DNA from 3 places in the Serratia sp. FDAARGOS_506 genome. Region 2 is predicted to be linked to each of the others. Evidence: riboswitches for the same ligand, from Rfam matches in the RefSeq annotation. Region 2 holds a riboswitch; each other region holds the start of a gene.
The links. Region 2 has a riboswitch for thiamine pyrophosphate ahead of thiM (hydroxyethylthiazole kinase). Riboswitches for the same ligand answer to the same signal wherever they lie in the genome.
Positions count from the first base shown of each region.

Region 1: it holds a riboswitch for thiamine pyrophosphate, as region 2 does, so the genes downstream of both, tenA (thiaminase II) here and thiM (hydroxyethylthiazole kinase) in region 2, are expected to answer to the same signal.
Region 3: it holds a riboswitch for thiamine pyrophosphate, as region 2 does, so the genes downstream of both, thiC (phosphomethylpyrimidine synthase ThiC) here and thiM (hydroxyethylthiazole kinase) in region 2, are expected to answer to the same signal.

Region 1 is NZ_CP033831.1:4,545,487-4,555,461, reverse strand. Features, by position in the region: gene opgB (phosphatidylglycerol--membrane-oligosaccharide glycerophosphotransferase) at 1-2,175, opposite strand, end outside; gene EGY12_RS22060 (transporter substrate-binding domain-containing protein) at 2,462-3,202, shown strand; gene EGY12_RS22055 (ABC transporter substrate-binding protein) at 3,203-4,138, opposite strand; gene EGY12_RS22050 (ABC transporter permease) at 4,174-4,941, opposite strand; gene EGY12_RS22045 (ABC transporter ATP-binding protein) at 4,938-5,678, opposite strand; gene tenA (thiaminase II) at 5,675-6,358, opposite strand; TPP riboswitch at 6,421-6,523, opposite strand; gene EGY12_RS22035 (LLM class flavin-dependent oxidoreductase) at 6,674-7,696, shown strand; gene EGY12_RS22030 (SDR family NAD(P)-dependent oxidoreductase) at 7,710-8,444, shown strand; gene EGY12_RS22025 (GlxA family transcriptional regulator) at 8,571-9,545, shown strand; gene gap (type I glyceraldehyde-3-phosphate dehydrogenase) at 9,623-9,975, shown strand, end outside.
Region 2 is NZ_CP033831.1:258,059-268,033, reverse strand. Features, by position in the region: gene EGY12_RS01600 (FUSC family protein) at 1-752, opposite strand, end outside; gene mdtN (multidrug transporter subunit MdtN) at 757-1,794, opposite strand; gene EGY12_RS01590 (YtcA family lipoprotein) at 1,805-2,068, opposite strand; gene EGY12_RS01585 (TetR/AcrR family transcriptional regulator) at 2,286-2,900, shown strand; TPP riboswitch at 2,992-3,088, shown strand; gene thiM (hydroxyethylthiazole kinase) at 3,124-3,915, shown strand; gene thiD (bifunctional hydroxymethylpyrimidine kinase/phosphomethylpyrimidine kinase) at 3,915-4,715, shown strand; gene EGY12_RS01570 (inhibitor of vertebrate lysozyme family protein) at 4,800-5,258, shown strand; gene gutQ (arabinose-5-phosphate isomerase GutQ) at 5,298-6,269, opposite strand; gene EGY12_RS01560 (DNA-binding transcriptional repressor) at 6,262-7,035, opposite strand; gene gutM (transcriptional regulator GutM) at 7,119-7,475, opposite strand; gene srlD (sorbitol-6-phosphate dehydrogenase) at 7,522-8,301, opposite strand; gene srlB (PTS glucitol/sorbitol transporter subunit IIA) at 8,312-8,674, opposite strand; gene EGY12_RS01540 (PTS glucitol/sorbitol transporter subunit IIB) at 8,697-9,677, opposite strand; gene EGY12_RS01535 (PTS glucitol/sorbitol transporter subunit IIC) at 9,693-9,975, opposite strand, start outside.
Region 3 is NZ_CP033831.1:1,777,668-1,787,642, reverse strand. Features, by position in the region: gene nudC (NAD(+) diphosphatase) at 1-752, opposite strand, end outside; gene EGY12_RS08680 (Rsd/AlgQ family anti-sigma factor) at 854-1,357, shown strand; TPP riboswitch at 1,397-1,521, shown strand; gene thiC (phosphomethylpyrimidine synthase ThiC) at 1,636-3,579, shown strand; gene thiE (thiamine phosphate synthase) at 3,572-4,222, shown strand; gene EGY12_RS08665 (HesA/MoeB/ThiF family protein) at 4,215-4,964, shown strand; gene thiS (sulfur carrier protein ThiS) at 4,961-5,161, shown strand; gene EGY12_RS08655 (thiazole synthase) at 5,163-5,942, shown strand; gene thiH (2-iminoacetate synthase ThiH) at 5,942-7,075, shown strand; gene EGY12_RS08645 (response regulator) at 7,891-8,586, shown strand; gene EGY12_RS08640 (sensor histidine kinase KdpD) at 8,572-9,846, opposite strand; gene EGY12_RS08635 (oxidoreductase) at 9,848-9,975, opposite strand, start outside.

The DNA of each region.
Region 1 (9,975 bases), 530 kb from region 2:
CGCGCCGCGCGGGTTGTCGAAGCGCAGGGTGACGGTGCTGTCCTGTTCGCCGAGCGACACGAAGCGCTCTTCGTCGCCGACGCGCACCGAAATCGGTTCGCCGACGTTATTGCCGTAGGCGCGGGCGCGCAGCACCAGATCGAAGGTGTGCGGCAGCGGATCGACGTAATCGATGTCGACTGCCGGCGCCAGGTTGGCGTCGGACCAGCGGCCCCACTCCTCGACGCCGGAAACGCCGGTGATGGCCTTCACCTGTTCCGGCATGCCGGGCAGCATGAACTCAATGCTGTCCGCCCGGTACTTCATCGCCGCGTCGTCCACCTGCAGGCGGGCGACGGCGTTTTGATAATCGGCGACGCTGTCGGCCGCCGGGGCGGTAAAGCCCACCTTGCCGCGGAAGCGTTCGCCGCTGGCCTGTACGATCTGCGGCGGTGAGGCCAGGGTGCCGGAGGCCACGCAGATGTCGGTGCTCAGCGCCAGCTGCGGCGCCCAGACCCGGCCGATCTCGTAGCATTTATCGACCCAGACGAATTTCTCCCCCGCGCCCAGCCCGGCCAGCTGTTTGCGCAGCGGGGTGGAAAGGTAGACGTTGAACATCGGTTCGATGCGGTTATCGCCCACCCGCAGAATGAACGGCACCTTGTAGGTGACACCGGAGAAGCTGAAGCTGCGCTGGCGCGTATCGACGCTGTAGTCGCTGATGCGGTTCGGCAGGCCCCACTGGTTGATCACCGCCGGTTTCCAGCCGTTGATCTTCTCTTCGATGTTCAGGAACACCGTAGACAGCGACGGCGCCGACAGGCTGCTGCGGCCAAGGCCGATGTAGTTGTCGCCGCCCATCACGTCCAGCACCGTGGCGCCGTTATCCAGCGTGCTGCGCTTCTCGTTGCGCTGTTCCGCCAGCGGCCGGGTGCCGTCGATGATGAAGAACAGATTGCGGCGCTTCTGTTTGGTCAGGATATCGTAGGCGGTGTTGTTCATCGCCAGATGATCGGAGGACACCACGATCACGGTATTGCTGAAATAGGGCGAGCGTTTGATCTTGTCGATCAACGCGGCGATGTGTTGCTGGCTGCAGGCCACCGCGCTCAGCGAGCGGTTTTCTTTATTCTGCCAGGCGTAACTTTTCTTGCTGCAGCCGGCGGAGATAAAGCCGTCCGGGTGATGGGTGTCGACGGTCAGGGTAAACAGCGAGAAGGGTTGGCGCTGCTTGGACAGCTCGACGAACTTGCCGTACACCACGTCCAACACGCTGTCGTCGTACCAGCCCCAGTCGTTTTTGTAGCTCGGATCGGCGACCTGTTCGCGCAGCTCTTTGAAGCCGTAAACGTAGTCGAAGCCGTGGGATTTCAGGAAGGTGTCTTTACCGGCGAACGCCAGCTCGGCGCCCTGATAGAAATAGTTGCTGTAGCCGGCGGCCTTCAGCACGTCGCCCAGGCAGACGTTCTCCGGGTAGAAGGTGGAGACCGCGCTGGAGGCGTTGCCGTCGAAGGGCGCGAACAGCGGAATGCCGCACTGCGAGGCGACCATGCCGGCGATGGTGTAACCGGTGCCCGGCAACTGCTGGGTGTTGCTGAAATCGATACTGTCTGCGCGCAGGGCGTTCAGCTCGTCGGCCAGGCCGGGAAACAGCTCGGTATCGAAGTAGGTGCGCTCCAGGCTCTCGGCATAGATGTACACCAGGTTCGGCCGCTTGCCCTGTACGGTCTTTTTCGGCGCTTTGTAGTAGGTGGTGAAATCGGCGGTATCGCCGACGATCTGGCTCTTGACCAGCAGCGAGATGTCCTGAAACGCCGGGGTGGTGCCGACCGAAAACAGCGCCAGCAGTACGGCGACGACGCTGTAGGCCACGCTGCTGCCTTTGGCCTTGCGGCGCAGCAGGCTGCGGGCCAGCACTGCGAAGATGAGCCCCAAGGCCGCCAGCAGGCCGATAAACGGCAGCACGTATTTGCTGATGCCCGCGCCTTTGAGGCTGCTGGTGACGGTGTAGATCACCGCATCGGTGATGCCGTCGCCGGTGAAGTAGTTGCTGGCGATCAGGATGACGTTCAGCACCAGATAGCTGCCGAGCAGCGTCAGCAAAATGGCGAACCACCAGCGGTTGGCGGCGGCCCGGGTGCGATAAATCAAAATTGACGCCAAAAAGAGAACAAACGAAACGACTGCTAATACCATCCGCCAAACCTTGTCTGATTGAAATAAAACCGTTGCTGCCCTGGTTTGCGCCGCCGAGCGTGCCGCAGCGCGAAAAGTGAAGGGTATAGCCTATTGCCGGCGGCGGAACAACGCGCGATCTCCCGCTACGGCCGACGAGCGGCGGCTATTGTACATTTTTATGACAATAGTGTGACGTTAATCACGCCGACGGCGGCCTCGGCGGCGAAAGCTTGCTGGTCGGAGGTTTCGCTCTACGCTTAATGAGCGCCACGACGGTGCGCCCATCAGCCATTCAGGAGGAAATATGCAGACGATTCCCGCCGCGGTACTCGACGATCTGGCCCCGCAAGGCGTGTTGCGCGCGGCGATCAACTACGGCAATCCGGTGCTGGCGCAGGCCGGGACCGGTGGCAAACCGCAAGGCGCTTCGGTGGAGCTGGCCGCCGCGCTGGCCCAGGAGTTGGGCGTGGCGCTCGAACTGGTCACCTATGACGCGGCGGGCAAGGTGTTCGCCGATCTGGACAGCGGCGCCTGGAACCTGGCGTTTATGGCCATCGAGCCGGTGCGCGCGGCGCAGATCGCCTTCAGTGAGCCGTACGTGATCATCGAGGGGACTTATCTGGTGGCGAACGACGCGCCTTACTTTGAGGTGGCGCAACTCGACAGGCCGGAGGTGCGCATAGCGGTCGGCCAGGGGGCGGCGTACGATCTGTTTTTATCGCGCACGCTGCAGCAGGCGCAGCTGGTGCGGGCGGCAACTTCCGCCGAGGCGATCGCGCTGTTTTTCGAACGCGGGCTGGAGGCAGCGGCCGGCGTGCGCCAGCCACTGCAGGCTGCTGCGGCCGCCCATCCCGGCTACCGGGTGCTGGAGGGACATTTCACCGCCATCCGCCAGGCGATGGCGGTGCCGCGGCAAAAAACGCAGGGCGCCGCCTACGTGAACGATTTTATCGAGCGCTGCAAAGCCAACGGGTTGGTGAAGGCGGCCTTGCAGCGCAGCGGCCAGGGCGAGGTGACGGTGGCGCCGCCGGCCGCCTCGGCGTGATCAGTTCAGCTCCACCGCGTACTGTTCTACCGGGGTGATTTTCTTGATCAGCTTGTTATCGAACAGGAACTGTTCGTAAGCCTGGTAGCGGGCCCGATCCAGCTTCGCCGGATCGCGCGCGAACAGCGGCAGGCTGGCTTGCCACGCCTGCTTGTTCAGCTCGGTATTCAGCTCCGGGTGCGCCTTGGCGAATGCCAGCCAGGTGTCCTGCGGGTGCGCATGCAGGTAGTCGCTGCCTTTCTTCAGCGCGGCGAGGAATTTGCGGATTTTCGGCTCGTTCACCGCATCGCGGTTGGCGACGATGATCAGTTCGTCGTAGGCCGGCACGCCGTAATCTTCGACGTTGAACACCACCGGCGTCTTACCCTGCAGCTTCAGCTCCAGCGCTTCGATGTTGCGGTAGCCGCCGATCACCGCATCGACCTGGCCCGCCAGCAGGGCGCTGGTCAGCTGGAAGTTGACGTTGATGAGCTTGATGTCCTGCGGTTTGAGGTGCTCGTGTTCGACCATGGTGGCCAGCGTCGCTTGTTCGATGCCGCTGACCGAGTAACCCACCGTTTTGCCTTTGAGATCCGCCGGTGAGGTGATGTTTTTATCCAGCGCGATCACCGTATTCAGCGGTGTGTTGATCAGCGTGCCGACCCGCATCAGCGGCAGGCCCTGATCGGCGAAGAAGTGCAGCTGCGGTTGATAGGTGATGGCGAGGTCTGCCTGTTTGGCGGCCACCAGCCGCGGCGGCAGCGCCGGATCGGACGGCGGCACGATCTTGACGTCCAGCCCTTCGGCCTTGAAGGCGCCGATCTGCTCGGCCACCATAATCGGTGCGTGATCGGGGTTGATGTACCAGTCGAGCACCAGCGTCAGCTTTTCGGCCGCGCCGGCCTGGCCGGTGATGGCGGCGCCCAGCAGCAGCCCGCAAACGGTTTGTTTGATCATGGTCGTTCCTTTATCCCTGGTTATGGTTGCAATCATCAGTCGTTTTCCGGCGCCCAGGCGATCAGGCGCCGCAGCAGCGCATCCACCGCAGTCCACAGCAGCACAGTCATCAGCACCAAAATAAACAGCGCGGCGAAGCAGATGTCGGTCTGCATACGCGCGTTGGCGTTAAGCATCACGTAGCCCAGCCCTTCGGCCGAGCCGACCCATTCGCCGATGATGGCGCCGATCGGCGCGACCGCGGCGGCCATGCGCAGGCCGGAACCGAAGGCCGGCAGCGCAGCCATCAGCCGCACGTGCCGCAGCTGCGCCCAGCGCGAAGCGCGCATCGTGCGCGCCAGATCGAGATAGTCGTTGTTGACCCGGCGCAGCCCGTCGAAGAAGGCCGACACTACCGGGAAGAAGATCACCAGTACCGCCATCGCCACCTTGGCGCTCATGCCGAAGCCGAACCACAGCACCAGCAGCGGGGCCAGGGCGAACACCGGTATCGCCTGGCTGGTGAGCACCAGCGGCATCAGCCAGCGCTGCAGGCGCGGCGAGAAGATCATGCACAGCGCAAGCGCGGCGCCGAGCAGTACGCCCAGCGCCAGCCCGCTGACGATTTCCGAAGCGGTGACCAGCGTGTGCCAGGCGAGATAGCTGCGCCCGTCCCATAGCGCCTGCGCCACCGCGCCCGGCGTGGGCAGCAGAAAGGCCGGAATGCCGCTTTGCACCGCCAACCACCACAGCAGCAGCAGGCCGGCAAACACCGTCAGCCCACGCCGCAGGCGGGTAAGCCCACGTTCTTTGGCGATATTCATTGCGCTGCCCTCACCAGCTGTTGGAGCAGTTCGGCCTGGCTTTTCAGCAGGTCGGCGTCATCCGGTGCGCGCGGCGGTTGCCCGCTGATGCGGTGGGTGTCGTCGAGGCCCAGCGGCCAGGGCGACAGCACCAGCAGCCGGTGGCTCAGGCGGCAGGCCTCCATCGGATCGTGGGTGATCAGCAGCACGGTGTTTTGCGCCAGCAGTTCGGCGGCCAGGCTCTGGATCTCGGCGCGGGTAATGGCGTCCAGCGCGGAAAAGGGTTCGTCCATCAGCACGATCGGCTGGCGTTCGTAGAGCGTGCGGGCGATGGCAGCGCGCTGGCGCATCCCGCCGGACAGCGAGGCGGGCAGGCTGCGGCCATGCGCGGCCAGGCCCACGCGCTCCAGCAGGTGTGCCGCCCACGCCCGGTCCGGTGTTTCGCCGCGCAGCCGCGAGCCGAGGGCGACGTTCTCTTCGATGGTCAGCCACGGGTAGAGCAGATCTTTTTGCCCCATATAGGCGATGCGCCCGGCGATCGGCTGGCCGTCGCTGCCGGCTACCGTGCCCGAGGTGGCCCGTTCCAGGCCGGCGATGATCTTCAGCAAACTGGTTTTGCCGGCGCCGCTGGCGCCGAGCAGGGCGACGAAGCTGCCGCCGGCGATGTCGAAGCTCAGCCGATCAAAGACGATTTTCTGACCGAAACGCAGGCTGAGATCCCGCACCTGAATGCCGGGCGGGAGAAGCGGGGAGGTCATGAGGCGTTCAGCCCCATCTGCCAAAAAGCCGATTCCAACTGGGTGGCGGTGGTGAAAATCTGCGCCAGCTCAGTGAGGCGGCTTTGCGCGCCACGCTGATGACCGACGGTCTCGAGCAGCTCGATGGCGGCACGCACGCCGGCCAGATAGCCCTCGTCGCCGTAGTTGCGGATCCAGGAGGCGTAAGGATTGCCCTCCATCTTGGTGGCGGGATCGTGCAGCAGCCGCAGGCCAATTTCGGCATAGCCGGCCACGCAGGGCAGCAGGCCGGCCAGCAGATCGAGGGCGTCGCCGGCATGGCCGATATCCAGCACGTAACGGGTGTAGTTCATGGTCTCCGCCGCTTCCGGCTGGGCGGCGATCTGCGCTTCGCTCAGCCCCCATTCGGCGCAGTAGGCCACGTGCAGCGGCAGTTCGGCGACGATGCCGTTAAGCGAGGCGGTGGCGGCGCGCATCTCCGGCAGGGTACGCAGCTTGCTGACCAGCAGCGCGTAGGCGCGGGCGAAGTGCAGCAGGAACAGGTAGTCCTGGGTCAGGTAGCGGCGAAAAGCGCGTTCGGGCAAGGTGCCGGCGGCGAGCTGCTGCAGAAACGGGTGCTCGACGTAGTCCTGCCAGTGGCTGCCGGCATGTTGGCGCAGCCGGCCGTAAAGACCGTTTTCGAACAGGGTGGTGATGGACATGGGACCTCCTTGAGTCAGTGGAGATCCGGGCACGCTGGGGTATGAACAGGCAACGGGTGAGAGCGTTGTTACCTAACCGTCCCTTCGCTGGCATGACCCAGATCAGGTTCAAAGGGTTCGGCTTGCGCCATCTCAGCCCGTAACAGGACACCCCTCGGAGCTGCTTGTTATACGACATTTGTTTTTTGATTACAATCGCCGGGCGGCGCGGCGGCAATCGGTTCGTTTAGTGCGATCGTGGGCGATTTTACTGGCGCAGAGCGCGCGCTTTTTGTCACTGTAGGCCGATGATTCTGCCTTTGAGGACGATTCCCGATGAAAAAGATTGGTTTTCTCTCGTTCGGCCACTGGTCGCCTTCCGCCCAGTCCGGCACCCGTTCCGCGGCGGATGCGCTGCTGCAGTCCATCGATCTGGCGGTCGCCGCCGAAGATCTGGGGGCGGACGGCGCCTATTTTCGCGTACACCACTTTGCGCGCCAGCTGGGATCGCCGTTCCCGCTGTTGGCCGCCATCGGCGCCAAAACCCAACGTATCGAAATCGGCACCGGCGTGATCGACATGCGCTATGAAAACCCGCTGTACATGGTGGAAGACGCCGGCGCGGCGGATCTGATCGCCGGTGGGCGGCTGCAGCTCGGCATCAGCCGCGGCTCGCCGGAGCAGGTGATCGACGGCTGGCGCTATTTCGGCTATGCCCCGGCCGACGGCGAGAGCGACGCGGACATGGCCCGCCGCCATACCGAAGTGTTCCTGGAAGCGCTGCGCGGTGAAGGGTTCGCCGAACCCAATCCGCAGCCGATGTTCCCGAATCCGCCCGGGCTGCTGCGGCCGGAGCCGTTTTCCGCCGGGCTGCGCGACCGCATCTGGTGGGGTGCCGGTTCGAACGCCACCGCCGTCTGGGCGGCGAAGCTCGGCATGCACCTGCAAAGTTCGACGCTCAAGAACGACGAGACCGGCGAACCTTTCCACATTCAGCAGGCCAAGCAGATCCGCGCCTACCGCGCCGCCTGGCAAGAGGCCGGCCATACGCACGAGCCGCGGGTTTCCGTGAGCCGCAGCATCTTCGCGCTGGTGGATCAGCGGGATCGCAACTACTTCGGCGGCGGTGGCAAGGAGGGCGATCAGCTGGGATATATCGACGCGCAGACCCGGGCGATCTTTGGCCGCAGCTATGCCGCCGAGCCGGACGAGCTGATAAAACAGCTGGCGCAGGACGAGGCCATCGCCGAAGCGGATACGCTGCTGCTGACCGTGCCTAACCAGCTGGGCGTGGAGTACAACGCCCACGTCATCGAATCGATTTTAACCCATGTCGCGCCGGCGCTCGGCTGGCGCTAAACGGAGGAGTGGCATGTCACGCATTTTCATTACCGGCTCGGTAGACGGGCTGGGCCGCGCCGCCGCGCAAACGCTGTTGGACGAAGGGCATCAGGTGATTTTGCATGCGCGTGAGCCCGGCCGTTTGGACGCGGTGCGCGATCTGCTGGATCGCGGCGCGCAGGCCGCGATCGGCGATCTGTCCGATGTGCAGCAGATCCGGCTGCTCGCCGAGCAGGTCAATCGCCTCGGCCGCCCGGACGCGGTGATCCACAACGCCGGTATGTTTACCGGGCCGCAGGTGATGCCGGTGAACGTGATTGCGCCTTACCTGCTGACGGCCCTGATCGAACGCCCCAAGCGCATCGTCTACCTGAGCAGCAGCATGCACTTTGACGGCGTGCCGGAACTGAACGGCGTAGACTGGCTCGGCGGCGCAGCCGGTTCCTATTCGGACAGCAAACTGTTCGTCACCGCGCTGGCCGCCGCCGTGGCGCGCCTGTGGCCCGGCGTCATCAGCAGCGCGGTCGATCCCGGCTGGGTGCCGACCAAAATGGGCGGCGCGGATGCGCCCGACGATCTGGCGTTGGGACATGTGACGCAGGTGTGGTTGGTGACCAGCGATGAGCCGCAGGCCCTGGCGACCGGCGGTTATTGGCACCATCAGCAACGGTTCGATCCCCATGCCGCGGTGCACGACGAGGCGTTTCAAACGGCGCTGCTGGCGCAGTTAGCGCGCGTCAGCGGAGTGAGCCTGCCGCAGGCTTGAATGGCTATTCCTTCCAGGCCCGTCGAGGTTATCGGCGGGCTTTTTTATGCCCGCAGGATGAACCGGCGAGGTTTTTCTTATACAGTGGCTGCATGACCTGTTTTGCTCGTTCTTCCTATTATCGCCATGCATACATTCCTGATTATCGTCCCTGAAGGGGGCATGCTGTTCGAAGCGGCGGGCATCGCCGATATCCTGATGCAGGCCAACCGTCTGAGCCCTGCCGAGGCGCCGCTGTATCAGATCGCGGTCGCCACCACGCAATCCCATCGGGTGATACACGGTCTGTCCGGGCTGAGCCTGTTGGCCGATCATCGCCTGGCGGATCTCGATCCGGCACTGCCGCGCGATACCGTCATCGTCGCCGGCAAAGGGGCGACCGAAGCAGAGGGCGCCCTGGTGGCGGATTGGCTGCGCCGGGCGGCCCCGCAGGCGCGCCGAATCGCCTCGGTCTGCGGCGGGGCTCTGCTGCTGGCCGAGGCCGGATTGCTGGACGGACGGCGGGCGACCACCCACTGGCGGCTGGCGGAAACGCTGCAGGCGCGCTTCCCGCGGGTGCAGGTCGAGAATGGCCCAATCTACGTGCAGGACGGGCCGATCTGGACCTCCGGCGGCGTCAGTTCCGGCTTCGACCTGACGCTGGCGCTGGTGGAAGACGACTATGGTTTCGTGCAGGCGCGCGAAGTGGCTCAGGATCTGGTGATGTTTCTGCGCCGCCCCGGCGGGCAGGCGCAGTTCAGCCGCTACCCGCTCAACCAGGCCAAATCGCCGGGCCCGATCCGCGATCTGCAGTCCTGGATCCTGGAAAACCTCGCCGACGATCTCAGCGTCGAACGGTTGGCCGAACGCGTGGCGATGAGCCCGCGCAACTTTACCCGCGTGTTCACCCGCGAGACGGGCATTTCTCCCGCCAAATTCGTCGAAGAAGGGCGGTTGCATACCGCCAGACAGCGCCTGGAGCAGAGTGCGCAAGGCATAGAGCAGATCGCCCTGGCTACTGGCTTTGGCAACGGCCTTAACCTGCGGCGGGTGTTTGAGCGAAAACTGCAGCTGACCCCGAGCGAATACCGCGAACGCTTTCATGCGCGCAATTTGGCGTAAATTGATTGGTAAGTGTCATTTACGCCGCTTCGGGGCAGGGCTAGAGTTGAGGCAAAGCCCATAACGAGGAGAGCATCATGGTGAGAGTTGGCATTAACGGCTTCGGCAGGATCGGGCGCAACGTACTGCGCGCGGCACTGGGTCGCAGCGATTTTGAAGTGGTGGCGATCAACGATCTGACGGACAGCAAAACGCTGGCGCACCTGCTGAAATACGACACGCTTTCCGGCACCCTGGCGGCCAAGGTGGAAGCCGGCGACAATCAGCTGCTGCTGGACGGCCGGCCGATTCAGGTGTTTTCGCAGCGCGATCCCGCCGAGATCCCCTGGAGCAGCGTGGGCGTGGACGTGGTGATCGAAGCGACGGGCTTCTTTACCGATAAAGCCAAGGCGGAAGTGCACATCACGCACGGCGGTGCCAAGCGGGTGAT
Region 2 (9,975 bases):
ACAGGCGGCAGCTGGTAGGCCAGGATATTGAGCTGCAACACCAGGGTGATCAGCGCCAGATAACCGGGCTCGTTGGCGCGGCAGCGATCGCTGCGCATCACTGAAAAGCGCAGCAGTTTATGCAGCTCGGTGGCGTGCTGCGAGATGGCGCTCAGATCGCGCGTCTCGTCGCCTTGGGCCAACATAGCGCGAGTTTCATCCAACACCGCGATCATCCGGCTTTTCAACTGCTTCAGCGGTTCAGCCGGCAGCAGCAGGGTATTGACGATCAGGGTGAGCAAGATGGCGTAGTTGATCGCCACCCAGACCCACAACACCAGCCGTATCACCACTTCCGCCTGCGGGGTGAGATCGACAAAGCTTTGCGTGTAGATCACCACCAGCGCCATCAGGAAGAACAGCACCCCGACCTTGGTCACCCGCATCAGGAACACGCTGAGGAAAAACAGCGCGCTGGAGAGCAGGATGCGCAGCATCGGGTAGTCGTAGGTAAACTTCAGCACCAGGATGGCGGCGCCGATCGCCAGCGTGGAGCTGACGAAGAACAGAATGCCGATCGCGCGGGTGATCACGATATTGGACTGCGTGATAAAGAAGACAGCAATCAGCGACAGCGCCAGCCACGGCACCTGCAGCGTCTGCGAGATCACGATGGCGATCGCGCTGGAGAGCAGGGCGCGGATCACCAGGTTGATGCGGCTGTCAGAAGGGCGCAGCTCGTCGATCAGTTGAGGCAGCCAACCGCGAGACATCGTTTTACTCTTCATGGCGCAGGTTCAGCTTCGCCACCGCCGAAGCGCCCACGCGGAACAGCGCCGGGTTGGGGGCTTCTACTGCGATCTTGACCGGGAAGCGCTGCGAAACGTGCACCCAGTTGATATTGCGCGACACGTTGGGCAGGCCGCCCAGCACGGTGCCACCGTCGTCGGGCTGCACGCCGTAACTGATCGATTCCACCTTGCCGCTGAATGTCTGGCCGGCGTCGCTCATCAGATACAGCGTGGCCGGCACGCCGGGATGCACGCCTTTCAGGTCGGTTTCGCGGAAGTTGGCGATCACGTACCAGCGGCGGGTGTCGATCAGGGTGAACACCGGTTTGGCGCTGGAGGCATATTGGCCGACGGTGGTTTTCAGGGAGGCGATGCGGCCGTCGAACGGCGCTCTCACCTCGGTGAATTCCAGGTTCAGTTTGGCGATGGCGATGTCGGCCTGCACTTCGGCGCGCTGCGCGACCAGGGCCTCGACGCCGCTGACGGCGGCTTCCGCCTGTTTCGCCTGCAGCAACGCGGCCTGCAGCTCCGCCTGCGCCGAGCGCTGGGAGGTGCGGGCGGTTTCCACTTCTTCCGCCGAAACGTAGTTCTTGCCGAGCAGTTTCTGCCGGCGGTTAAGGGTGTCGGTCGCCTGCGCCACCAGCGCCTGCGAGCGTTTGACGATGGCGTTCATCGATTCGGCGTTGTACTGCTGCGCGTTGACTGAGCGCTGCGTCAGCTTGATCTGCTCATTCAGCGTGATCAGGCGCGCCTCGCTTGCCGCCAGCGCATCCAGATAAGGGCGTGGATCGATGCGGAACAGCAGATCGCCTTGCCGCACTTCCTGATTGTCGCGGATTGGCATCTCGATGATGCGGCCGTTCACCTCCGGCACCACGTCGATGGTGTCGGCATAGGCGTAGGCATCGTCGGTAGTGGGGGCGTTTTCCACCCGCCAGACGACGACGGCGGCCACGATGAACGTCAACGCCAGGATGGCAAGCACCAGCAGTCTGCGCTTGTTGGAGGTTTGTGGTTGGGTCATGGCGTCAGTCTCAGTGGGGGAAAACCAGTAACCAGATCAGCATGGCGATCAGCGCGGTCAGCGCCGGATACGTCAGCAGCTGCGGCGCCAGCCAGGCGCGTTTTTCCGGGGTGCGCAGCAGCAGGTGGATCGCCACCATGCCCGCCACGCCGCCGCATAGGCAAAACAGCCAGTCGGGGAACGAAGCGCCGAACACCACTATCGACGGTGCCGGCGAGCACCCGGTGAGCAACAGCGCGGTCAGGCAGAAGATAAGCAGTTTTTTGTCGGGCATAGGGCGTTCTCTGGCGATTGGCTTGGGCGACGGGCCGAATGAAATGACTCTTTTTCAGTGAGTGAGGTCACTGTTTGTCTTCCCCACGCTTGCATCAGGGTAAACTAGAATAAATACTCTACTCCAAACTAGAGGAATTAATCTAGTTTTTTGTATCGTCCTGCCTTCGCGGCGGCAAATGGGTATAATGCGTTGATGACAGCGGGCAGAAACGAATATGCAAATCGACGAACACATCACCGGGCGAGAGCCGCAGCAGGAAAGAGGGCGGCAACGCGTACAAACCATTCTGGATTCGGCGGCGGCGATCGTGGCCCAGGACGGGCTGGCGGCGCTCAGCATGCAGCGGCTCGCCAAGCACGCCAAAACCTCCATCGGCTCGATGTATCACTTCTTTCCCGATCGCCACGCGGTGATCAAAGCGCTGGCGGATCGGCATACCGAGTCGGTCGAGGCGCTGATCCGCGACATGGCGTTGGCCAGTGACGACGAGTGGCGGCGCCTCTCCGCTGAAGCGGTGATCCAGCGGCTGTTTTCACCCTATGCGCAGTACCTGCGCGAGCACACCGACTACCTGCCGGTGATGCGGGAAATGAACCTGCCGGACGAAAAATCCAGCTTCCTGGCGCTGATCGCCCGCGTGCTGCAGCTGCGCCGCCCCGAGACCGCCGAAGCGGAGATCCTGCAGCAAACCCGGCTGTTGCAAAGCCTGGTGGCCGGTACGCTGCACCATATCTTCAAGACAGCGCCGCAGAGCGTGGCGTTCACGCTGGCGGAGCTGCCCGGCGTGCTGAGCCTGTATCTGGCGGGAAAAGAGGGAAGCACCGCTTAGGTGCGAGCCGATTTATTCGCTTGTTTGTCCGCGCCGCCGCTGGCATGATCCCCTGCAGGGATTAACGCAACGTTGATCACAACCTATTGATTTTCATGACTCGGGGTGCCCTTCTGCGTGAAGGCTGAGAAATACCCGTATTACCTGATCTGGATAATGCCAGCGTAGGGAAGTCACGGCCGCCCAGCCGGCGCCGCCTTCTTGAACGCCGGTTGGGAGGAATATGATCGCTCGACCTGATGCACTACCCGGCGCGCGCGCCGCGGCCTGTCTGACCCAATTCCAACAGCGGCCTCCGCTGATCCACTGCCTGACCAACGAAGTGGTGCAATCGCTGACCGCCAACGTGCTATTGGCGCTCGGCGCCTCCCCGGCGATGGTGGTGGAGCCGCAAGAGGCGGCGCAGTTCAGCGCGCTGGCCGATGGCCTGCTGATCAACGTCGGTACCCTCAATGCGCTGCGCGCCGAATCGATGCGGGCGGCGGTGGCCGCCGCCAATCAGGCCGGCAAGCCCTGGACGCTGGATCCGGTGGCGGTCGGCGCGCTCTCCTACCGCACCGCCTTTGCTAAACAGCTGCTGGACGAGAAACCGGCGGCGATACGCGGCAATGCCTCGGAAATCATGGCGCTCAGCGGGTTGCTGGCCAGCGGCCGCGGGGTGGACAGCGGCGACGATTCGCTGGTGGCATTGCCCGCCGCCCGTGAGCTGGCGCAGCGCAGCGGCGCGGTGGTGGCGGTCACCGGCGCGGTGGATTACGTCACCGACGGCCAACGCGATTGGGCGATCGAAGGCGGTTCCCCGCTGATGACGCGGGTGGTGGGCACCGGCTGCGCGCTGTCGGCGGTAGTGGCGGCGTTTTGCGCCCTACCGGGCGACCGCCTGGACAACGTGGCGACCGCCTGCCGGGTGATGTCCCACTGCGGCGGCCTCGCGGCCAGACAGGCCGGAGGGCCGGGCAGTTTTACGCCGGCGTTCCTCGACGCCCTGTATCAGCTGCGCGGGGAGGATCTGTGATGAAACGCATTAACGCGCTGACCATTGCTGGCACCGATCCCAGCGGCGGCGCCGGCATTCAGGCTGATTTGAAGGCCTTCTCGGCGCTCGGCGCCTACGGCACTTCGGTGATCACCGCGCTGGTGGCGCAGAATACCCGCGGCGTGCAGTCGGTGTATTACATCGATCCGGCGTTCGTCGCCGCGCAGCTGGACTCGGTGTTCAGCGATGTGCGCATCGACAGCGTCAAGATCGGCATGTTGGCCAACGCCGACATCGTGCAGGCGGTGGCCGAACGGCTGCGCCATTACCGGCCGGAATTCGTGGTGCTGGACACCGTGATGCTGGCGAAAAGCGGCGATCCGTTGCTGGCGCCGGAGGCGGTGGCGTCTATTCGGCGCGAGCTGTTGCCGCTGGTGTCGATCATTACGCCGAACCTGCCGGAAGCGGCGGCGCTGCTGGCGTGCGCGCCGGCGGAAGATGAAGCGCAGATGCGCGAGCAGGGGCGGGCGCTGCTGGCGATGGGCTGCCGGGCGGTGCTGATGAAGGGTGGCCACCTGAGCGAAAGCGAGAGCCCGGATTGGCTGTTTACCGCAGAAGGCGAGCAGCGCTTTACCGCGCCGCGCGTCGCCACCCGCCACACCCATGGCACCGGTTGCACGCTCTCGGCCGCGCTGGCGGCGCTGCGCCCGCGTCATGCCGACTGGGCGGCTACGGTGGCCGCCGCCAAGGACTACCTGCAACAAGCGCTGCAACAGGCGGACACGCTGGAGGTGGGGCACGGCATCGGGCCGGTGCACCACTTTCACGCCTGGTGGTGAGTCAACTTTTTGCCGCAACCGTGGTCTGACTAGTTCAGGCCCGGTTTGACGGGCGAAACCTGATTTAACCTAGGGAGAAGGACTATGACGGGACACCAGGCGCTGCGTTGCGCCCTCTTCGGCGCACTGCTCAGCTTCAGCGCGGGCAGCTTTGCCCAGCAGATCGTCACCACATCGGATTTGATTCAGCAGCCGGGGTACCAGGCCAGTTGGCAAAACATGGTGAAAGGCCAGGCGCGGATGCCGGGCTGGGCGCGCAAGGGCGTCGGCACCTCTACGCCGGCGCAGAATCTGCGTTGGAAGGGCAAAGAGTATCAGGTCGGCAACCTGTGCAAGCCGCACGACTGCGGCAACAACTTTTTGATCGTGGCGTTCAGCGCGGACAAATCCCAGGCCTGGGGCGTGCGAGTGGAAGTGGAAGATCGGCCGGAAGCCGTCGATCATCCGAAGAAATACGCCAAGTACCAGTGGCTCGGCAAGCCGGATGAAGACATGAAGGCGCTGCTGAAGCAGCAGTTCGAGAACAATCCCGACTGGAAATGATCTGACCGGGGGCGCCGGTGATGGCGCCCCCGACGTTGATCAGCCGATACCGGCCTGATGCAGATCGTGCAGATTGAGCGCCCCCACCAGCACGCCGTCCATATCGACCACCGGGGCCGCGCTGATGTGCTGTTCGTGCAGCGCTTCCAGCGCCTCGCCGGCGCGCCACTGCTCCGGCAGCCGATAGCCGGGGCGGGTGATCGCCGGGCTGAGCGGATCCTGCAGGCTGTTGCCCTTCACCAGCCAGCGGCGCAGGTCGCCGTCGGTAAACACCCCCACCACCCGCTGCTGCGCGTCGCAGACCGCTACTAACCCGAGCCCGGTGCGGCTCAGCTCCAGCATCGCTTCCATCACGTTGGCGCTTTCGCTCACGCGCGGCAGGCGATCGCCGGTGCGCATCAGGTGATGCACGCGGTTCAGCAGGCGCGCCCCCAGGCTGCCGCCCGGATGCGAGCGGGCGAAGTCTTCCGCGTTGAAACCGCGCTGGCGCATCAGCGCCATCGCCAGGGCATCACCCATCATCAGGGTGTTGACCGCGCTGGAGGTCGGCGCCAGCCCCATCGGGCAGGCTTCGCGCTCGACGCCGATATCCAGCACGCAGGCCGCGGCCTGCGCCAAAGGCGACTCTTTGCCGCCGGTGATGGCGATCACCGGAATGCCGTTCTCCGCCAGCAGCGGCAGGATCAGATCCAGCTCTTTGGCGCGGCCGGAGTAGGAGATGAACACCACCACGTCGTCGGCGCCGATCATACCGAGATCGCCGTGCAGCGCTTCCGCCGGATGCACGAAGAACGACGGCGTGCCGGTGCTGGCCAGCGACGCGGCGATCTTCTTGCCGATATGGCCGGATTTGCCGATGCCGGAAATCACCGCTTTGCCACGGCAGTTCAGCAGCAGTTCGCAGGCGCAGACGAAGTTGTCGTCCAGGCGCGCCAGCAGGCGTTGCGCTTCGGTCAGCTCGATCTCCAGCGTTTCGCGGGCGAAGGCGAGCAGGGCGTTGGCGTTACTCATCGGGGTCTCCTACCAGAAGGATATTGATGCCTTTCGCCTGCAGGGCGGCGAGGTAATCGGGGTTGATGTCTCGGTCGGTGATCAGCGTGTCGACAGCGCTGAGTTCGCACACCACGTTCGGGCTCTTGCGGCCGAATTTCGAGGAGTCTACCAACAGAATAATGCGGCCGGCGGCTTCGCACATCGCTTTGCTGACGTTGTGCACTTCGTTGAAGGTGGTTACGCCGGCGTTGAGATCGACGCCGTCCGCGCCGATAAACAGTTTGTCGAAGCTGAACTGCTGAAACGCCGATTCGGCCAGGCTGCCGTGGAACGAGGCCGATTTTTTGCGGTAGGTGCCGCCGGGCATCAGGATGGTCTGATCGTTGTCCAGTTCCACCAGCGCGTTGACGATGGTCAGGCTGTTGGTCATCACCGTGATGTTATTGAACTGCGCCAGATGCGGCACCATTTGCAGCACCGTGCTGCCGGCGTCGAAGATCAGCGAGTCGCCGTCGGCGATCAGCGCCACGGCGGCGCTGGCGATACGGCGTTTTTTCTCGGTGTTGATATGGGTTTTACGGTCGATCGGCTGATCGCCGTCGTCGCGGCTGAGCACCACGCCGCCGTAGGTGCGGATCACCTCGCCTTCTTCTTCCAGCAGGGTGAGATCCTTGCGGATGGTGGTGCCGGTAGTGGAGAAATGCTCGGCCAGGGCGTCCACTGCCGTTTTGCCATGCCGCTGCAGATATTCAAGGATAGCGGCCTGCCGCTGCTTTGGTTTCATCGCGATTCCCGTTCACAAGAGTTGGGCATTTCCCCTCGCTGAATAATTCACTATGAAAGGTAATGTCTTTTAATGTGAAAATATCACGATTTGGGTTCAATCGCTAACGATAGTGCAGACTGGCATGCGCGATCCTCGGGGAAGATCACATCCGGGCGTAAATCCCGCTGATGCATACCGTGCAATCGAGGCAGCGGGCGGGGCCGGGCGAAAATGGTCAGGCCGCGCAGCAACAGGCTGCCGCACACCCGCCGATCGGCGTCGAAGGCCAGCGCCAGCACCACTCGCGGGCGGAAACGGCCGCCGGAACGGCCGACGCCGACGGCGCCCAGCCGGCACAGGCCATCGAAGGCGTGGTTGAAGCGCTGCAGTTGCCACCAGCCGAAGGCGATTTGCAGCAGCCAGGCCAGCAGTGCGAAGGCGATCAGAGCTTGAGTCATGGGGTTCTCCTTAGGCCCCCTTCCGTGGAAGGGGGCGTCGATGGCGTCAGAACATCACCTGGCCGCCGGTGATGTTGATCGATTGGCCGGTGCAGTAAGAGGCCTTGTCGCTGGCGTAGAACAGCAGGGTGTTCAGCACATCCTGGTAGTCGCAGCCGCGCTTGAGCGGCACTTTGTCGATGTAGTACTGCTCCACCTGGTCCGGTGTGATGCCCAGTTTTTGCGCGTACTGCGGCAGCAGCGACTGGAACATCGGCGACTTCAGCAGGTTGCCGAGCATCAGCGAATGCACGGTAATGCCGTACTCCGCCAGATCGAGCGCCAGCGACTGCGTCAGCCCCACGCCGCCGAACTTGGCGGCGCTGTAGCCGGAGTTGTGCTTGCTGCCGACCTTGCCGGACTTGGAGTTGATCTGAATGATGCGCCCGGCGATGCTGTCGCGGATCATCAGGCGTGAGAACTCGCGGGCGCAGAGGAAATAACCCACCAGGTTCACCTGCAGCGAGCGATCGAAGTCGCCCAGCGGGAAATCGGTGATCGGCGCCGCCTTGGCGATGCCGGCGCTGTACACCAGCAGGTTGGCCTGGCCGAATGCCCGGTCAACCGCCGCCGCCAGCGCGATCACGCTCTGTTCGTCGGTGGCGTCGGCCTGAAAACCACAGGCGCTGCCTGCGCCAAACGCTTCGTTGATCTGCTGTGCCACCTGATTGGCGTTGTCGGCGTTCAGATCGGCCACCGCCACCCGATAACCGGCCTGGGCCAGCCCGTGGGACAAAAAGGCGCCTAACGTTTGGCCGCCGCCAATCACTACAGCTACTTCAGACATGGTCTACTCCTTATGCGATAAATGACAGCGTGCTGCCCAACGGGATATCGGTCGGCGTCGGGCCGGAAACGTGGATCGAGCCGGGGAATTCGGCTTCGGCTTCGCCGTCGAAGCGTACGGTGATGTGGCCCAGCTCACGCAGATTCTGCGTGGCGACGCTGCCGACGGCGGTGATGGCGTAGCGCCGCTGCGCCAGCTCCATCACGCCGCCGACCTGCAGCTCACCGGCGGTCGCGCCGTGGCGGTGGATGAAGCAGAATTCTTCGATATCCGCCGGCGCGCCTTCACGGAAGGTGATCAGCATGTTGTCCAGCAACGCGTCGCGGGCGCAGCCACCGATCTGCGTGATGGTGGTGTGAAAAATGGTGTGCATAAACGTCTCCCTGGAAATCAGCTTATTGATAAATGAAGGCCGAGGCGGCCCAGGCGATCAACACCGTCGGCGCGCCGGTCAGGAAGCGGCCGACCAGCACCGAGGGCACGCCGACTCGCACGGTGTCCTGCTTGGCTTCCGCCAGCGACAGGCCGACCGGAATGAAGTCGCAGGCAGCCTGCGCGTTGATGGCGAACAGCGCAGGCAGCGCCAGCTGCGGCGGAATATGGCCGAGGCCGATCTGCACCCCGACCAGCACGCCGATCACCTGGGCGATGACCGCGCCGGGGCCGAGGAACGGCGACAGCAGCGGGAATGAGCAGATCAGCGCCAGCGTCACCAGGCCGATCGGGCTGTTGGCGAGCGGCGTCAGGCCGTGAGCGATAAAGTCCCCGAGGCCGGAGGCCATGATGATGCCGATCAAGGCCGAGACGAACGCCATAAACGGCAGGATGGTCTTCAGCACGGTGTCGATGGTGTCGCGCCCGGCCTGGAAGAACACCGCCACCACCGATCCCATGCCCATGCCGACCTTCGCCAGTAGCCCGTCGCTTTGCTCGGTGATCTTCTTGCTGGTGTCGTAGTCGCGCGCCTTGGGGGGCGCTGCAACGGTGGCGGCAGGTTGGCTATCTGCCGCTTCGATTCGGCTGATGTTGTGGTCGCGCACGCCGGAGACATAGATGTCTTCGAGGATAAACTGCGCCAGTGGGCCGGACTGGCCGGTGGCGTGGATGTTGACCGTCGGAATACGGCGTTTCGGGTACAGGCCGCAGCGCAGGGTGCCGCCGCAGTCGATCACCGCCACGCCGATCTCTTCCGCCGGCGGCTCGCCCTCTTTGAAACCGTCGACGGCCGGCCAGCCGGTCAATTCGCTGAGGCGATCGACGATCGAAGGCCGGGTGCCGGCGGTGATGTACACCACTTTCTTGCCGGGCTCTATCGGCAGCTCCAGGGGGCCACCCCAGCCGCTGGCGCCTTTTTCAATACGGATATAAGCACTCATGCTGCACTCCACGAATTAAAGTTGCACCTGGCGATCCAGACGGATGCCCATCTTGCGTTCGAACAGGCTGGTGGTCAGATCGGTGACCCAGCCGCGGAAGAAGTTGGTGAACAGCCCCACCAGGAAATAGCTCACCGCCAGCGGGCCGAGCGGCAGGCCGAGGGTGGTCAGGCCGCTGGCGATGCCGAGGTAAACGAACAGTTCGCCGGGATTGATGTGCGGAAACAGGCCGTTCATCGAGTGGCAGCTGTAGGAGGCCGCCGCGTAGTAGCTCGGCTTGTATTTCTCCGGCATGAAG
Region 3 (9,975 bases), 1.5 Mb from region 2:
AGCGCCACGGTGTCCTCAATCAACCGGCGCGCCACGGTGCCGGGCGGCGGCAACAGCGGCAGTTGGTCGTAACGGTACCAGCCGGCGTTGAGCAGCTCCTTGGGATCGTGACGAATGTCGCCCTGATGGTAATCGGCCATAAAGGCCATCATCAGCGAGTGCGGGAACGGCCAGGGTTGTGAAGTAACGTAGCGCAGGTTCTTGATTTCAATATTGCTCTCTTCCATCACTTCGCGCGCCACCGCCTGCTCCAGCGTTTCGCCCACTTCGACGAAGCCGGCCAGCACCGTATGAATGCCGCCGCGATGGCGCACGTGTTGCGCCAGCAGGATCTGATCGTCGCGCCGAATGGCGACGATCACGCAAGGCGCAATCTGCGGATAGTACCGCTCTTTGCAGTGGCCGCACAGGCAAGCGCTTTCGGTGCGGCTGAGGTGCATCTCATGGCCACAGTAGCCGCAATAGCGATGGGAGCGATAGAAATCCGCCAGCTGCACGCCGCGCCCGGCAAGCTGGAACAGACCGCGATCCTGATCCAACAGCTGACGCACCGATCCCATCTCCCGCGGCATCGCCTGGCGTACCAGCCAGACCGGCGCGCCCTCCCATTCACCGATGGTGCGCGCCATATGGCCCCGCAGCCCGAGGGCGGCGGCCGTCCCCGACGGCAATTCACCGTTCGGTAACCAAAGTTTGCTTTCATGGCTGACGATCCACCAGCCGTTTTCATTGCCCGTTAATGCAAGTTCCATATCGTTGTTGCACAACCTCAGCTTCACTGGCACTCTACGAATCGGCTTTGTTACATTTTAATAACTTACCGGTTACTTTTATTACTTACACGGAGTCAAACATGCTCAACCGTTTGGAAAGGCTGACTCAGCGCGTTGGCGGTAGTAATGAATTAGTTGATCAATGGCTTCAGGCCCGCAAACAGTTGCTGGTCGCCTACTGCACGCTGGTAGGCCTCAAACCGAATAAAGAAAAGCATACGCCGCTGAATGAAAAAGCGCTGGAGAACTTTTGCCACAACCTGGTGGATTACCTCTCCGCAGGGCATTTTCATATCTATGACAGAATTATCAAACAAGTGGAAGGCGCAGCCAGTCCGAAAATGTCGCTGGCGGTGAACATCTATCCCAAGCTGTGGGCCAATACCGAACAGATCATGGCGTTCCACGATCGCTATACCGAAGTGGATATCGATCAGGAGGTTTGTCTGGAGTTTCATCAGGCCTTGTCGGATATCGGCGAAACGCTGGCGGCGCGCTTCGCGCTGGAAGATAAGCTGATCCAACTGGAAGCGGAAGCCGCGCAGCAGCCGCTGCCGGACCAGGCGCTGGATCCGGCGCGTTAAAATTTTATAGTTTTTTTTCTTATCCCTCCTATACTGGGGGGCATCTTGTCGGAGTGCCTAGCGCCTGATTTGTTCATCGAATCAGCCAGGCTGAGACCGTTAATTCGGGATCCGCGGAACCTGATCGGGTTAATACCCGCGAAGGGAACAAGAGTAATCTATCGCCACAGGCATGGCCTTCCCCTTGCGGGCGCCCTGCCTTATCGGCCACCATCATTACTCCCTCCGAGCTCCAGACAAGCAACTTTCCCAACCCAACACACTGGTAGGAACTTGCTATGTCTAACGTTAATCCACCGCGCGCCCGTAAGGCGCAACGCGAAGCCGCTCAGCAGTTTATCGACACCCTGCAAGGCACGGCTTTCCCGAACTCGCGCCGCATCTACCTACAAGGCTCGCGCAGCGATATCCAGGTGCCGATGCGCGAAATTCAGCTCAGCCCGACCCTGGTCGGCGGCAGTAAAGATAGCCCGCAGTATGAACCCAACGAGGCGATCCCGGTGTATGATACCGCCGGCCCCTACGGCGATCCGCAGGCCAAGCTCGATGTGCACGCCGGCCTGGCCAAGCTGCGCGCCGGCTGGATCGACGCGCGCGGCGATACCGCCCCCCTAAACGGCGCCAGCTCCGGCTTTACCCAACAGCGGCTGGCGGACGAGGGGCTGGATCACCTGCGCTTTGAACATCTGCCACTGCCGCGCAGGGCGCTGCCAGGTAAGTGCGTGACCCAACTGCACTATGCCCGCGCCGGTATCGTCACCCCGGAGATGGAGTTCATCGCCATCCGTGAAAACATGGGGCGCGAGCGCATTCGCGGCGAGGTGCTGCGCCACCAGCATCCGGGCCAGAGCTGGGGTGCCAACCTGCCGGACAACATCACGCCGGAGTTCGTGCGTCAGGAAGTGGCCGCCGGCCGCGCCATCATTCCCGCCAACATCAACCATCCTGAGACGGAGCCGATGATCATTGGCCGTAACTTCCTGGTGAAGGTGAACGCCAATATCGGCAACTCGGCGGTCACGTCATCGATCGAAGAAGAGGTGGAGAAGCTAGTGTGGTCCACCCGCTGGGGCGCGGACACCGTGATGGATCTCTCCACCGGCCGCTATATTCACGAAACCCGCGAGTGGATCCTGCGCAACAGCCCGGTGCCCATCGGCACCGTGCCGATCTACCAGGCACTGGAGAAGGTCAACGGCGTGGCGGAAAACCTCACCTGGGAGATGTTCCGCGATACGCTGCTGGAACAGGCGGAGCAAGGGGTCGACTACTTCACCATCCACGCCGGCGTACTGCTGCGCTACGTACCTATGACCGCCAAACGCCTGACCGGCATTGTGTCGCGCGGTGGCTCGATCATGGCCAAATGGTGTCTGTCGCACCATCAGGAAAACTTCCTCTATCAGCATTTCCGTGAAATCTGCGAGATCTGCGCCGCCTACGACGTTTCGCTGTCGCTCGGCGACGGCCTGCGCCCCGGCTCGATTCAGGACGCCAACGACGAAGCCCAGTTCGCCGAGCTGCATACGCTGGGCGAGCTGACCAAGATCGCCTGGGAATACGACGTGCAGGTGATGATTGAAGGCCCGGGCCACGTGCCGATGCAGATGATCCGCCGCAACATGACCGAAGAGCTGGAACACTGCCACGAAGCGCCGTTCTACACCCTCGGCCCGCTGACCACCGATATCGCGCCGGGCTATGACCATTTCACTTCCGGCATTGGCGCGGCGATGATCGGCTGGTTCGGCTGCGCCATGCTGTGTTACGTCACACCGAAAGAGCACCTCGGCCTGCCGAACAAAGAAGACGTCAAACAGGGCCTGATCACCTACAAGATCGCCGCTCACGCCGCCGATCTGGCCAAAGGCCATCCGGGCGCGCAGATCCGCGATAACGCCATGTCCAAGGCACGTTTCGAATTCCGCTGGGAAGATCAGTTCAATCTGGCGCTCGATCCGGCCACCGCGCGCGCCTATCACGACGAAACCCTGCCGCAGGAATCCGGCAAGGTCGCCCACTTCTGCTCGATGTGCGGGCCGAAATTCTGCTCGATGAAGATTTCGCAGGAGGTGCGCGACTACGCCGCCGCCCAGGAGGCCGCCAAACCGATCGAGGTGCAGCTGAGCGGCATGGAGAAAATGTCCGCCGAGTTCCGCGCCCGTGGCAGCGAGCTGTATCACAGCGCCGGCACGCTGCAAGAGGAGACAAGCAATGACTGATATCACAACCCCCTTCCCAGCCACGCCCCACAAACTGGGGCTCTACCCGGTCGTCGACAGCGTGGAATGGATCGCTCGCCTGCTGGAGGCCGGCGTTACCACGATCCAGTTGCGCATCAAAGATCTGCCGGACGAACAGGTCGAAGAAGATATCGCCGCCGCCATCGCACTGGGCCAGCGTTATCAGGCACGGCTGTTCATCAACGACTACTGGCGTCTGGCGATCAAGCACGGCGCCTACGGCGTGCATCTGGGCCAGGAAGATCTCGATACCACCGATCTGGCGGCCATTCACCGCGCCGGGCTGCGACTGGGCGTGTCCACCCATGATGACGCCGAACTGGCGCGCGCGCTGGCGGTAAAACCGTCCTACATCGCGCTGGGGCACATCTTCCCCACCCAAACCAAAGACATGCCTTCGGCGCCGCAGGGGCTGGCGGAATTGAAACGCCACATCGCCGGCCTGGCGGATTACCCGACGGTGGCGATCGGCGGGATCAGCATCGATCGCGTACCGGCGGTGCTGGCGTGCGGCGTCGGCAGCGTGGCGGTGGTCAGCGCCATCACCCAGGCACCGGACTGGCGCGCGGCGACGGCCGAGCTGCTGCGGTTGATCGAAGGCGAGGATCCGAACGATGCTTAACGATCAGGAATTCCTGCGCTACAGCCGCCAGCTGCTGCTGGAGGACGTCGGCCCGGAAGGCCAGGAGAAACTCAAGCGCGCTACGGTGCTGATCGTCGGTTTAGGCGGGCTCGGTTCCCCAGCTTCGCTGTATCTGGCCGCCGCCGGCGTCGGCACGCTGCTGCTGGCCGACGACGACCAGTTGCACGTCACCAACCTGCAGCGGCAAATCCTCTACCGCAGCGCCGATACCGCCACCGGCAAGGCGGCGCTGGCGCAACGCCACCTGCAGGCGCTGAACCCATTGGTGGAATCCATCCCGCTGGCGCAGAGGCTGGAGGGGCAAGCGCTGCGCGACGCGGTCGCCCGCGCCGATCTGGTGCTGGACTGCTGCGACAATATGGCGACCCGTCATGAGGTCAATGCCGCCTGCATCGCCGCTGCCAAGCCGCTGATCAGCGGCAGCGCGGTCGGCTTCAGCGGCCAGTTGCTGGTACTCGAACCACCCTATGCGCACGGCTGCTATGCCTGCCTGTACCCGGAGCAGGAAGAACCGCAGCGCAACTGCCGCACCGCCGGGGTGCTCGGCCCGGTGGTGGGCGTAATCGGCACTCTGCAAGCGCTGGAAGCCATCAAAATGCTGGCCGGCATGCCTTCCTCCCTCAGCGGCAAACTGCGGCTGTTCGACGGCAAGCAGCAAAGCTGGAGCACGCTGCAACTGAGCCAGGCCCGCGCCTGCCCGGTGTGCGGAGGCGCGGCATGAAGATCCGTCTGAACGACCAACCGCTGGAGCTGGCGCAGCCGCTCAGCGTCGCCGCCCTGCTGATCCAGTTGGAACGCCACCAGCCGGGCACAGCGCTGGCGATCAACCAAACCATCATTCCACGCGCCGACTGGGCCGACCATCAGGTGCAGGACGGTGACGACATTTTGCTGTTTCAAGCGATCGCCGGAGGCTGACATGCTGAAAATCGCCGATACCACTTTTACCTCGCGCCTGTTCACCGGCACCGGCAAGTTCGCCACCCCGGCGCTGATGTTGGAAGCGCTGGCGGCCTCCGGCTCACAGCTGGTGACCATGGCCATGAAGCGTGTCGATCTGCGCGGCGGCAACGACGCCATTTTGGCGCCGCTGCTGCAACTAGGCGTCAAATTGTTGCCCAACACCTCCGGCGCCAAAACCGCCGCCGAAGCGGTGTTTGCCGCCCGACTGGCGCGCGAAGCGCTCGGCACCCATTGGGTGAAACTGGAGATCCACCCCGATGTGAAATACCTGCTGCCGGATCCGATAGAAACGCTAAAGGCGGCGGAAACGCTGGTGAAAGACGGCTTCGTCGTGCTGCCCTACTGCGGCGCCGATCCGGTGCTGTGCAAACGGCTGGAAGAGGTGGGTTGCGCGGCGGTGATGCCGCTCGGCGCCCCTATCGGATCCAACCGTGGTCTACGTACCCGTGACTTCCTCGAGATTATCATCGAGCAGGCCAAGGTACCGGTGGTGGTCGACGCCGGCATCGGCGCACCAAGCCACGCACTGGAAGCGATGGAGCTGGGCGCCGACGCGGTACTGGTGAATACCGCCATCGCCGTGGCGCGCGACCCGGTGCAAATGGCGCGGGCGTTTCGCCTGGCTCTGGAGGCCGGCGAGCTGGCGCGCAGCGCCGGATTGGGCTCCAGCCAGCGCGGAGCAGTCGCTTCCAGCCCGCTGACCGCCTTCCTCAGCCAGCCAGAGGAGGCGCAGTGATGGCCGACGACTTCAGTAGCCGCTGGCAACAGCTGGATTGGGACGACATTACGTTGCGCATCAACGGCAAAACCGCGCGCGACGTGGAACGCGCGTTGAACGCCGACAAGCTAACGCGCGACGACTTTATGGCGCTGATCTCCCCCGCCGCCGCGCCGTATCTGGAACCGCTGGCGCAGCGCTCGCAGCAGCTGACCCGTCAGCGCTTCGGCAACGTCGTCAGCTTCTATGTGCCGCTGTACCTCTCTAACCTGTGCGCCAACGACTGCACCTACTGCGGCTTTTCGATGAGCAACCGCATCAAGCGCAAAACGCTGGATGCGGCGGAGATCGCACGCGAGTGCGAAGCCATCAAGGCGCTGGGATTCGAACACCTGTTGCTGGTCACGGGCGAGCATCAGACCAAGGTCGGCATGGACTATTTCCGTCAGCACATTCCGGCGATCCGGCGCCACTTCAGCTCGCTGATGATGGAAGTGCAGCCGCTGGCGCAGAACGAGTACGCCGAACTGAAAACGCTGGGCCTGGACGGCGTGCTGGTGTATCAGGAAACCTACCATCCGGCCACCTACCTGCAGCACCATCTGCGCGGCCAGAAGCAGGATTTCCATTGGCGCCTGGCCACGCCGGATCGCCTTGGGCGCGCCGGGATCGACAAGATCGGCCTCGGCGCGTTGATTGGCCTGTCCAACAGCTGGCGCACCGACTGCTACCTGCTGGCGGAACATCTGTTCTACCTGCAGCAAACCTACTGGCAGAGCCGCTACTCGATCTCGTTCCCGCGTCTGCGCCCCTGCGCCGGCGGCATTGAGCCGGCGTCGATCATGAGTGAGCCCCAGCTGGTGCAGCTGATCTGCGCCTTCCGGCTGTTCGCGCCGGACGTTGAGCTGTCGCTGTCTACGCGTGAGTCGCCGTACTTCCGCGATCATATGATCCCGGTGGCGATCAACAGCGTCAGCGCCGGCTCCAAAACGCAGCCCGGCGGCTACGCCGACGACGTGCCGCCGGAGCTGGAACAGTTCGAGCCGCACGACGGCCGCACGCCACAGCAGGTCGCCGAAGCCATCAGCAACGCCGGGCTGCAGCCGGTGTGGAAAGACTGGGACGGTTATCTGGGACGCGGCGCGCAATAAGCCGCAACGTTTGCCGCCGTGTGAAGAAAACGCGGGAACGGCCGCGCACTGCCGAACGGCGGCGCTGGCGCCAGCAGGCCCGCCGGCTATAGTGACCTTGCCGACCGCCAAACCCGGCGCCGGCCGGGGCTGTCACCCTCTCGATAGCCCCGCCTTATCCCATCCCGGATCGCGTCGGAGGTTCTCTTACGCGACTCCGGGCCCCCGCCACGGCAATGCGTATACACCGAACCTGTTCCGACAAGAGCACACGAGCACGAGTATGTTGCCTTGCCGGCTAAGACAATAGCAGGATGATGGCATAGCGGCGTTCAGGGATGATATTCATGGGTGCCGTTACAGCAGAAAAGCAGGGAGCGAGGAAAAAGAAGGCACGGTGACGAAGAAAGGTTCGAGTGGTTATCCCCGTGCTATCAGTGGCCCTGGTGTTGGCCGCGGACCTTTTTTGCCGCCTGCTCCCTGCTTACGGACAAGAGCAGGCGGTTTATTTTGTGAGACTGGCACCCCCCCAGGACGCGAATCACACAGTATGTGCGCTAATTAACCATATAAACGGTGAAATGTGAATGTCTTTTGAGTGTTTTTTTATTTAATATCGAGTGTATTTTGAGTTTACCAAGGAAAATCAAACTGATATCACCGCAATGCCCGAGGCTTCATCTATAATCCAGCACGGGTCCTCACGCAGGTTTTTCAGCGCCCGCGGTCAACATCAAAAAGCCAAGGTTGTCATGAAGAAAACGCCAAATTACATCGATGCAATCAGCGCGCTGCTCACTCTGAAAGGGGTGGGCGACAGAAAACATGCCTCCACGATGGCCACCATACTGGATCTTCAGTACAACAGCGCCAAACAGAAACTGGATGGCAAAAGAGGCATCACCCTCGACGAAGTCAAAAAGGTTTTTCAGTATTTCAACGAGCCGTTTGCCGGCCAAAGGACGCATAACGGCGTCTTTATCATGAACAGCATTCACAAACGCTGCAACATTGAGGTCGATGAGCGCCCCGTCACGCAGGCGGATAACGACGAAACCTTCGCCTACAAAAAAGACGATCTTTTCATCATCAATACCAATGGGGAACATGCCACCGATGCCCCGCTGTATAAAGTCAACAAGATAGACTTTCTGCCGGCCCCGCGTATCGCGATCCTGGACAATGACGGCGATATCCTCGAGTTGTTGAAGAAGATCGCCAACCGATACGGCATCGAGGCCGAAACCTTTCAAACGGCGGACGCCATGTTGGCCGCGCTGGAACAGCAGTCCTTTGAGGCGTTTATTCTGGACTGGCTGTTGGACTTCGGCGAGACCTCCGAACGCGTCGTGAAGAAAATTAAAGACACCCTCGATCCGCACGCACGCATCATCATTCTGACTGGCCAGCTGAATCATTATGAGAAAAACATCGGCGATATGATCCTGCACTATGACGTGCACCTGGTAGAAAAACCGACCAAGCCGCTGATTATCTCCTCGCTGCTGCTGTCGAACCTATTCTTTAATTAATTTGACCGGGATGCGGATCAAAAACGATGAGCCCACCCCTTCGGCAGATTTGACTTTGATGGCGCCTTTCATCGTCGTGACATAATTTTTGATAATGGTCAGCCCCAGTCCCAATCCCTGCCGGGTTTCCCTTTCTACTCCCTGATTGAACGCCTTGTATAACCGATCCAGGTTATCGACGTTAAACCCGACACCGGTGTCTTTTACCCGCAAATACAGATTGCCGTGGCACAGCTTCACATTGAGGGCAACCACTCCCCGGTGGGTAAATTTGTCCGCGTTGCTGAGCAGGTTGGCCAATATTCGATAGAGCTTGTATTTATCAGAGCAAATCAGGCCGGCATAAGACGAACGGTGAATTACGAGGCGATTGCCGCGCCCCGCGCCAATGCCGGTTATCGCATCGTCCACCAGCTCATTCAACCGGAAGGTGGAAATATTGACTTTGACCTCCCCCATCTCAAGCCGTGAATAATCCATCACCTCGCGCGTTTGTTCGGCGATTTTATTGCCGTGATAGGAGATCAGGCGGGCTTCTTTTTTCAACTCTTCCTGGGCCAGCTCGTGCTCCATGATATCCGCGGCGATGACGATGGCCTGAGTCGAGCCGGCGATCTCGTGGTAGATGGAAGAGATAAAGATGTTCTTATTCTTGATGATCTCTTTTAACGAGAAGGCATTTCTCAGCACCAGGAACATCATCAGGAACACCAAAATCAGCGAAAAGATGGCGAACATCTCGGCTTTACTTGAGTTGTCCTGGATGATGCCTTTCACTTCGGTAAAGTTTTTAATCTGTATTCGATAAATAATTTCCTGGATATCGACCAACGTGCCCTCGATATCATCCATATAAGCGAGAATGTCCGTCTTGTTTTTCTGTCCCACCAGCAAGCCGGCGGAAAGATTGTCCAACGTGCGGTACTGCTGCTTCAGTAGCGCAACATTCTTGATAAACTCGTCGTCATAATAAAAAGAGTCGCTGAAGGTCGAACGGCTCTCCAGGATCTGAATCTTCGAGTAGAAGATTTTCTTTTTGATCTGGAAAGCATCGTAATCGTTGTTTTCACTGAGGAGCAGCGCGGTTTTGGTCCTTTCAAACGCCAGAAAAAGGATCTCGGCCACCGAGTAGTTGTCCAGATTGGGCTCGATCTGCTTATAGCGCTCTTTTACCCCGCCAAAGTTAATGGCAATCAACAAAATCAATAAGGAGAAGATGGCAACCAACGCGATAAGAGCACCGATCAGTTTTTTGCTCATCTTATTTCAGCTCCAGCCGCTTAACTTGCCAGACAGTTTTCGCATTCACATCCAGGTTATTCAGCTCGGCGTAGCCATCGCGCGGATAAATAATGGCGAACGGCCCCAGCTCCCCAACGTCGATCGGCT